2 regions of the Acidovorax sp. FW305-C-20-28 genome follow, and region 1 is predicted to be linked to the other one. Evidence: riboswitches for the same ligand, from Rfam matches in the RefSeq annotation. Region 1 holds a riboswitch; the other holds the start of a gene.
The links. Region 1 has a riboswitch for S-adenosylhomocysteine ahead of ahcY (adenosylhomocysteinase). Riboswitches for the same ligand answer to the same signal wherever they lie in the genome.
Positions count from the first base shown of each region.

Region 2: another riboswitch for S-adenosylhomocysteine. It lies ahead of metH (methionine synthase); the one in region 1 lies ahead of ahcY (adenosylhomocysteinase).

Region 1 is NZ_JBYSYM010000015.1:111,998-116,164, forward strand. It holds gene AC3WOH_RS18210 (TlyA family RNA methyltransferase) at 1-983, opposite strand, end outside; gene ahcY (adenosylhomocysteinase) at 1,081-2,514, opposite strand; S-adenosyl-L-homocysteine riboswitch at 2,594-2,671, opposite strand; gene AC3WOH_RS18220 (DUF2855 family protein) at 2,687-3,778, opposite strand; gene AC3WOH_RS18225 (TetR/AcrR family transcriptional regulator) at 3,857-4,167, shown strand, end outside.
Region 2 is NZ_JBYSYM010000001.1:7,420-11,586, forward strand. It holds gene metH (methionine synthase) at 15-2,759, opposite strand; S-adenosyl-L-homocysteine riboswitch at 2,786-2,884, opposite strand; gene AC3WOH_RS00050 (hypothetical protein) at 2,893-3,639, opposite strand; gene AC3WOH_RS00055 (aliphatic amidase) at 3,688-4,167, opposite strand, start outside.

The sequences.
Region 1 (4,167 bases):
AAAACAAAGAACTCGCGGTTGCCATCGCCACCGCTGATGGGGCTGTCCAGCCAGGACTGCACGGAAAGGCCCAGTTCGGCGCAGCAGTCGCGGATGCGCTGCTCGACCACCGCGTACAGGGACTCGTCGCGCACGATGCCGCCCTTGCCCACCTGGCCGGGCTGCAGCTCGAACTGCGGCTTGACCAGCATCAGCAGGGCGCTGCCAGGCTTCATCAGCGGCACCAGTGCGGGCAGAACGAGCGTGAGCGAGATGAAGGACAAATCCCCGGTGACCAGGTCGAACGCGGGCGTGATGTCCACGTCTTCGCGCCCGGCGCGGCGGCGGCGCTCCGTGGGCACGGTGCCCTCGGCCCGCGCGCGTGCCTTGGCTACACGCTCGGCCTTGAAGGCCTCCACGTCCTGCTCCTTGGCATCGTCGCTGTCGTCGTACTCGTCTCCCACTTCGCCGCCATTGCGCATCCAGGCATAGGGCGCCACGGGCTGGGTGTCGTTGTCCTCGACCTCGGTTTCCACATGCTCGGACAAGGCTTCCTCGCAGCCTTCCTGCAGCGATTCGGCGGTCATGGCGCGGGCGTTGAGCCCTTCCACGCCGACCACGCGCGGGTCGTTGCGCAGCCGCTCGTGCAGTTGGCCGTGGCCCACGTCCACGCCGATCACCTGGGCCGCCCCGTGCTGCAGCAGGCAGTCGGTGAAACCGCCGGTGCTCTGGCCCACGTCCAGGCAGCGCAGCCCCTTCGGAGACAGCTGCGTGGCCGCCAACGCCCCTTCGAGCTTGAGACCACCGCGCGAGAGGTACTTCGCCTCGGCAGCGTCGAGCAAGCGCAGTTCGGCCACGGACGGGATCTCGTCGCCGTTCTTGGCGACCTTCTGCCAGGGCGACAGCGGCGACAGGCGCCATTCGACCCCGGCCGCAATCAGGCGCTGCGCCTGCGAGCGGGTCGTCGCGTGGCCGGATTCCACCAAAAATACATCTGCGCGCATGCGTCAGTCACTCACTCTTACGTCTGAAGGCCATGGAAGGCGCGCCCGCCAGGGCGCGCCTGTCCCGTGCCACCAGGGCACGGGCACCGACTACCGATCAGTAGCGGTAGGTGTCGGGCTTGTAGGGGCCCGACTTGTTCACGCCGATGTAGGCGGCCTGCACATCCGTCAACTCGGTGAGCTGGGCGCCGACCTTCTTGAGGTGCAGGCGCGCGACCTTCTCATCCAGCACCTTGGGCAGCACGTAGACCTTGCCGGCCTGGTAGGCATCCTGCTTGGTGAACAGCTCGATCTGCGCAATGGTCTGGTTGGCAAAGGAGCTGGACATCACGAAGCTCGGGTGGCCCGTGGCGCAGCCCAGGTTCACCAGACGGCCCTTGGCCAGCAGCGTGATGCGCTTGCCGTCGGGGAAGATCACATGGTCCACCTGGGGCTTGACCTCTTCCCACTGGTACTTCTCGATCGACGCGACGTCGATCTCGTTGTCGAAGTGGCCGATGTTGCAGACGATGGCTTCGTTCTTCATGGCCACCATGTGCTCGTGGCGGATCACATCCTTGTTGCCGGTGGTGGTGACGAAGATGTCGGCCTTGTCGGCGGCGTATTCCATGGTCACGACCTTGTAGCCTTCCATCGCGGCCTGCAGGGCGTTGATGGGGTCGATCTCGGTCACCCAGACCTGGGCGCGCAGGGCGGCCAGCGCCTGGGCGCAGCCCTTGCCCACGTCACCGTAACCGGCCACCACGGCGATCTTGCCGGCGATCATCACGTCGGTGGCGCGCTTGATGCCGTCCACCAGCGACTCACGGCAGCCGTAGAGGTTGTCGAACTTGCTCTTGGTCACCGAGTCGTTCACGTTGATGGCGCGGAACAGCAGCGTGCCCTTGGCGGACATTTCGTTGAGGCGGTGCACGCCGGTGGTGGTTTCCTCGGTCACGCCGATGATCTCGGCCGACTTGCGCGTGTACCAGGTGGGGTCCTGCGCGATCTTGGCCTTGATGGCCGCGAACAGGATGCGCTCTTCCTCGCTGCCGGGGTTGGCCACCACGGACAGGTCCTTCTCGGCGCGCTGGCCCAGGTGCATCAGCAGCGTGGCATCGCCGCCGTCGTCCAGGATCATGTTGGGGCCTTCGCCGGCAGCGCCCTTGGCGCCGAATTCGAAGATGCGGTGCGTGTAGTCCCAGTACTCTTCCAGCGACTCGCCCTTGACGGCGAACACCGGCGTGCCGCCAGCGGCAATGGCGGCGGCAGCGTGGTCCTGCGTGGAGAAGATGTTGCACGAAGCCCAGCGCACATCGGCGCCCAGGGCCTTGAGGGTCTCGATCAGCACGGCCGTCTGGATGGTCATGTGCAGCGAGCCGGTGATGCGGGCGCCCATCAGGGGCTGGCCGGCGGCGAATTCCTCGCGGATGGCCATCAGGCCAGGCATCTCGGTTTCGGCGATGCGGATTTCCTTGCGGCCCCATTCGGCCAGGCCGATGTCGGCAATGATGCAGTCGGTGTTGACCGGGGCGTTGACGCGTGCGTTCATGGTGGTGTGCTCCAAAGCATGATTGAAAGACCACATTCAGCGCGGGGGATGAGACGGTAGGCTCACTCACCACACGAGAAGTGGATGAGCGTCGTTGCTAGATGACTCCGAGCCTCACGCCCCGCCAGTGCTGGGGACGCTGCAACGCTCCTCGGATGCGCGCATTATAAGGCTACAGAAGCACCACATGGCCTGCCTGCGGGTCGATGCGGCCCGCGTGCAGGTCATCCACCAGGGTCTGCGCCGCGGCAAAGCCCTGGTGCTCGTGCACCCGCATCCAGGGCTGGCGCGGGTCGCTGATGCGCTCGATGAAGGCGCGCTGCGCGGCGTTGAACTTCTGGTTCACCACTTCCGGGCCCCAGTCGGCATTGCGCTTCTTGATCTGCACGGGCGCGAAGTAGAACGCCGGAGCGGGCCCGGGCAAGGCGGCATCGCGCAGGAACTGCGTGTTCTGCGCCGAGCCGGCATAGCAGTCGTAGACCAGCGCAGCGCCCAGGTGGTGGTGCACGCGTGCACGCAGGTCCTCATCGCCCGAAAAATCCACATACAGCGTGGGCACGGTCGTCTCCAGCGCCTCCAGTTCGCCATAGGCGACGGTACGCTCATAGCAGCCCAGGCCCTGCACAAAGGCACGGTTGCGTTCGGACGTCAGTGCCACGCGCTCGATACCGCCCTCCTGCGCCAGGCAGAACGCCGTGCCGAAGGCGGTCTTGCTCGATGCGCTGGAGAACACCAGCCGCCGGGCGCCGAAGAAGTGGTTGTCCGCCAGGAAGTCGGCGAGCATGAAGGAGGTGATGAACAGCGGCCGCACCAGCATCTGCCAGTTCTCGTCTGCGGCACGGTAGGCCGGGTCGGCGCTGGTGCGCGTGTACTGGTTGTAGGCCGAGGTCAGGCCCTGGCGGTGCTCCGCGCCGTCGTAGAAGCCGCGCGCCGTCACGCGCACGGGCTGCATGCGCAGGTGGCTGGCGATGGGCCAGTAGCCGTAGAAGCGCTCGCCCACGGCCACGCCCTCGACATCGGAGGCGATCACCTCGGCAAAGCCCCACACCGGCATGTGGCCCCAGCCCGCTTCGCCGGTGGGAAAGAAGTCCCAGTAACGCATGGCATCGCCGAAGGCCGCGTAGGTGATGTTGTTGGTGGTCACGGCCACGCGATCCACGCGCAAAATGGCCTCACCGGGCTGCAGCGGCGCCAGGGGCAACTGCTCGGTGCGGGTGTGATTCAATGCATTCTTGTCGGTCAACAGGCGGGTCTGCATGGTCATGGGATGTCTCCGGTTCGGTGGTGGATATGCGCTGCAGCCACTGTATGGCGCCCTGCCCGGCTGCGGGTTCGGAAACCGATGAAGGCCCTGCCCGCCAGCCCCACAACCGCCGCCAGGCCCCTGAAGCGGCCGCGCCAGGCGCGCGCCCGCTTCACCGTGCAGGCCATCTACGACGCCTTTGTTCGGATTTGGCAGCGCGACGGCTGGGACAAGCTCACCACGCGCAACGTGGCGCTGGAGACCGGCATTGCCGTGGGCACGCTCTACGACTACTTTCCCAACAAGACGGCCCTGCTCTCGGGCTATGTGCGCCACTGCATCGAGGCCCTGCTCGCGGCCATCGACCGCCAAGCCGTTCAGCCCACCGATATGCCCTGGGAGGAGCGCAT
Region 2 (4,167 bases), on a different contig from region 1:
AGGGGCTGTTGCCTTTACAGGTTCGGCGCCAGCAGCCGCCCCAGCACCGCCTCGTCCATGCCGCGGCGCTGGGCCATGTCGTGCAACTGGTCCTCGCCGATCTTGCCGACGTTGAAGTACACGCTCTCGGGGTGGCCCAGGTAGAAGCCGCTCACGCTGGCGGCGGGCATCATGGCCAGGCTTTCGGTGAGGGTCATGCCGACCTCTTCGCACTGCAGCACGCGGAACAGCTCCGTCTTGGCGCTGTGGTCGGGGCAGGCAGGGTAGCCGGGCGCGGGGCGGATGCCGCGGTACTTCTCGGCGATCATCTCGTCATTGCTCAATTGCTCGCCCGCGGCATAGCCCCACAGGTCGGTGCGCACGCGCTGGTGCAGGCATTCGGCAAAGGCCTCGGCCAGGCGGTCGGCCAGGCTCTTGAACATGATGGCGGAGTAGTCGTCCAGCGCATCGATGAAGGCCTTTTCCTTCTTCTCGATCCCGAGGCCCGCCGTCACGGCGAACAGGCCGGCGTAGTCGGCGATGCCACTTTCCTTGGGGGCGACGAAGTCGGCCAGGCAGCGGCTGGGGCGGGTCACGCCGTCGATGACCTGCTTTTCGGCCTGCTGGCGCAGGCCGTACCAGGTCATGGCGACCTCGGTGCGCGATTCGTCGGTGTAGAACTCGATGTCGTCGCCGCCGTTCACGCTGTTGGCCGGGTACAGGGCCATCACGCCACTGGCGGTGAGCCAGCGGCCTTCGATGATCTTCTTGAGCATGGCCTGCGCATCGGCAAACACGCGCGTGGCCTCCACGCCGACCACTTCGTCGGTCAGGATGGCGGGGTAGGGGCCGGCCAGGTCCCAGGTCTGGAAGAACGGGCCCCAGTCGATATAACGGGCCAACTCGGCCAGGTCGAAGTTCTTGAACACCCGGCGGCCCAGTGCGCGCGGCACGGTGGGCTTGAAGGTGGCCCAGTCCACCGGCGTGCTGTTGGCGCGCGCCTTGGCCAGGGGCCACAGCGGGGTCTGCTTCTTGTTGGCGTGCTGGGTGCGCACCTTGTCGTAGTCGGCGTTGAGCTCCTGCACGTAGCTGTCCACCCCCTCGCCCAGCAGGCTCTGGGCCACGCTCACGCTGCGCGAGGCGTCGGGCACGTAGACCACAGGGCCTTCGTAGTGCGGCGCGATCTTCACGGCGGTGTGCACGCGGCTGGTGGTGGCACCGCCGATGAGCAGCGGGATCTTCTTGATGCGGAAGTGGTCGTCTTTCTGCATCTCGCCGGCCACGTACTGCATTTCTTCCAGGCTGGGGGTGATCAGGCCCGACAGGCCCACGATGTCGGCCCCTTCGACCTTGGCGCGCGCCAGGATCTCGTGGCAGGGCACCATCACGCCCATGTTCACCACCTCGAAGTTGTTGCACTGGAGCACGACGGTGACGATGTTCTTGCCGATGTCGTGCACGTCGCCCTTGACGGTGGCGATGATGATCTTGCCCTTGCTGCGCACATCGCGGCCGGCCAGTTCGTCCTGGCGTTTTTCCTCCTCGATGTAGGGAATCAGGTGGGCCACGGCCGACTTCATCACGCGCGCGCTCTTGACCACCTGGGGCAAAAACATCTTGCCCGCGCCGAACAGGTCGCCCACCACGTTCATGCCGTCCATGAGCGGGCCTTCGATCACGTGCAGCGGGCGCCCGCCCTTGGCGAGGATGGCGCGGTAGGCCTCCTCGGTGTCTTCCACGATGAAGTCGGTGATGCCGTGCACCAGCGCGTGCGACAGGCGCTCGCCCACGGTGCGTGGGGCCTCGGGCGTGCCGCGCCATTCGAGCTTCTTGCTCTCGTCCTTGGCGCCGCTCTTGGCGGTCTCGGCCACTTCCACCAGGCGCTCGCCCGCGTCGGGGCGGCGGTTCAGCACCACGTCCTCCACGCGCTCGCGCAGCGCGGGCTCCAGGTCATCGTAGACGCCGACCATGCCGGCGTTGACGATGCCCATGTCCATGCCCGCCTGGATGGCGTGGTACAGGAACACGGTGTGGATGGCCTCGCGCACCGGGTCGTTGCCGCGGAAGCTGAAGCTCACGTTGGAGACACCGCCCGAGACCTTGGCGCCGGGCAGGTTCTGCTTGATCCAGCGCACCGCCTCGATGAAATCGACCGCGTAGTTGTTGTGCTCCTCGATGCCGGTGGCCACCGCGAAGATGTTGGGGTCGAAGATGATGTCCTCGGGCGGGAAACCCACCTCGTCGACCAGCACGCGGTAGGCGCGCTCGCAGATCTCGATCTTGCGCGCAAAGGTATCGGCCTGGCCCGTCTCGTCGAAGGCCATGACCACGGCGGCGGCGCCATAGCGCTTGACGAGGCGCGCCTCGTGCTTGAATTTCTCGACCCCCTCCTTCATGGAGATGGAGTTGACGATGCCCTTGCCCTGGATGCAGCGCAGGCCGGCCTCGATCACCTCCCACTTGGAGCTGTCCACCATGATGGGCACGCGCGCGATGTCGGGCTCGGAGGCGATGAGCTGCAGAAAGCGCACCATGGCCGCCTTGCTGTCGAGCATGGCCTCGTCCATGTTGATGTCGATCACCTGGGCGCCGTTTTCCACCTGCTGGCGGGCCACGGCCAGGGCCTCCTCGTACTGCCCGTTGAGGATCATGCGGGCAAAGGCCTTGGAGCCGGTGACGTTGGTGCGCTCGCCGATGTTGACGAACAGCGTGCCTTCGCCAATGGAGACGGGCTCCAGGCCGGACAGCTTCAGTGGAGGAATCGAGGAAAGGGCGGACATCAGGCTCACCTGCAAGGGGTATCGGACACAGGTGAGCGTCGTTGCGGGGTGGTCGGCCCCGAGCCTGACGGATGGCCGCCTGGCGCTTGGGGGCCAGGTTGTCCGCTGCAACGCTCCTCGGGGGAGGCTGATTTTACCGAACTGGCAGGAACTGCAGGAACGTGCCCCCGACAATGCCCTGCACATAGCTGATGGCTGCGCGCCGGTATTTCTCGGTGACCACCACGGCCACCAGGTCCAGGCGGGCGATGAGCTTGCCGAATTCGCGCTCGAAGCTCAGGTTGCGCCCCTCGGGCCCGATCTCGTCGGCCAGCAGCAGCGGCTGGCCGGCGGCATTGCGGCGCTGCGCGAGCAGCCACACGGCCGATTCCACATTGCGCGCGGCGTTGTACAGGTGCTGGGCGTCGAGCGAGTCGAGCAGATAGAACTCGGTCTTGCCGCCATGGGCGGTGACCAGCATGTCGGCCGTGGCCACCGTGAAGGCGGCCACCCGGTCGCCCGTGAACTCGGGGGCCAGGGCGAAGGCCAGCGCTGCGACGTCACGCCGGCCCTGCAGCGGCGCCCAGGGCTGGCGCTGCTCGATGGCGGCACGCGCCCGCTCCATGGCCTGCTCGCGGCTGGCCGCCCCGCCCTTGCGCCACTCGGCCGGGTTGCGGCGGTAGAGCTTGTCCATCAGCAGGGTCAGGCTGGCCAGGTTGTCGCGCATGGCCAGCGTGGCCATGCGGTTCGCGTCGGACTGGGCCAGTTCGCCCGTGCTGGTGGGCGCGCCCTTCACCTCGCCCCGCTGGGTGGGAGCAGGGGATGCGCAGCCGGCCAGAAAGACCAGGGACGACAGGGCCAGAAAGGCCAAGGGGAAATGAAGGAATGCGGGCGCCACCATGTGCGCCGCATTATCGGCAACTGCCGGGCCCGTGCGGGTAACCGTGCGTCACCCGCCGTGCGGGATGCCCTCGATGGGGCACTCCGCCGTGCCCACGGTGCTGCGCGTGATCGCCTCCACGGCCTTGCGCGTGCCCTCGGGGTCGGTCACCCAGCGCTGGTAGAAGCCATAGGGGCAGGCCGCCACGCCCTGGTCGCCCTCGCCCGAGTTGATCACGCCGGTGTAGCCGCGGTGCAGCAGCTTGAACAAATGGTTCTCTGACTGGCCATGCTTGCGGAAGTCGCGGATCAGGCTCGTGGACAGCGCCGCATACTGCACGCCGTATTCCTCTTCGCCGCACTCGCCCAGGGTGCGGCCGTCAAAGCCGATCAGCGCCGAGTGGCCGAAATAGCTGTACACCCCGTCGAAGCCGGCCGCATTGGCCACTGCCACATAGGTGTTGTTGGCAAAGGCCATGGCCTTGCTGATGAGGATCTGCTGCTCCTTGGCCGGGTACATGTAGCCCTGGCAGCGCACGATGAGCTCGGC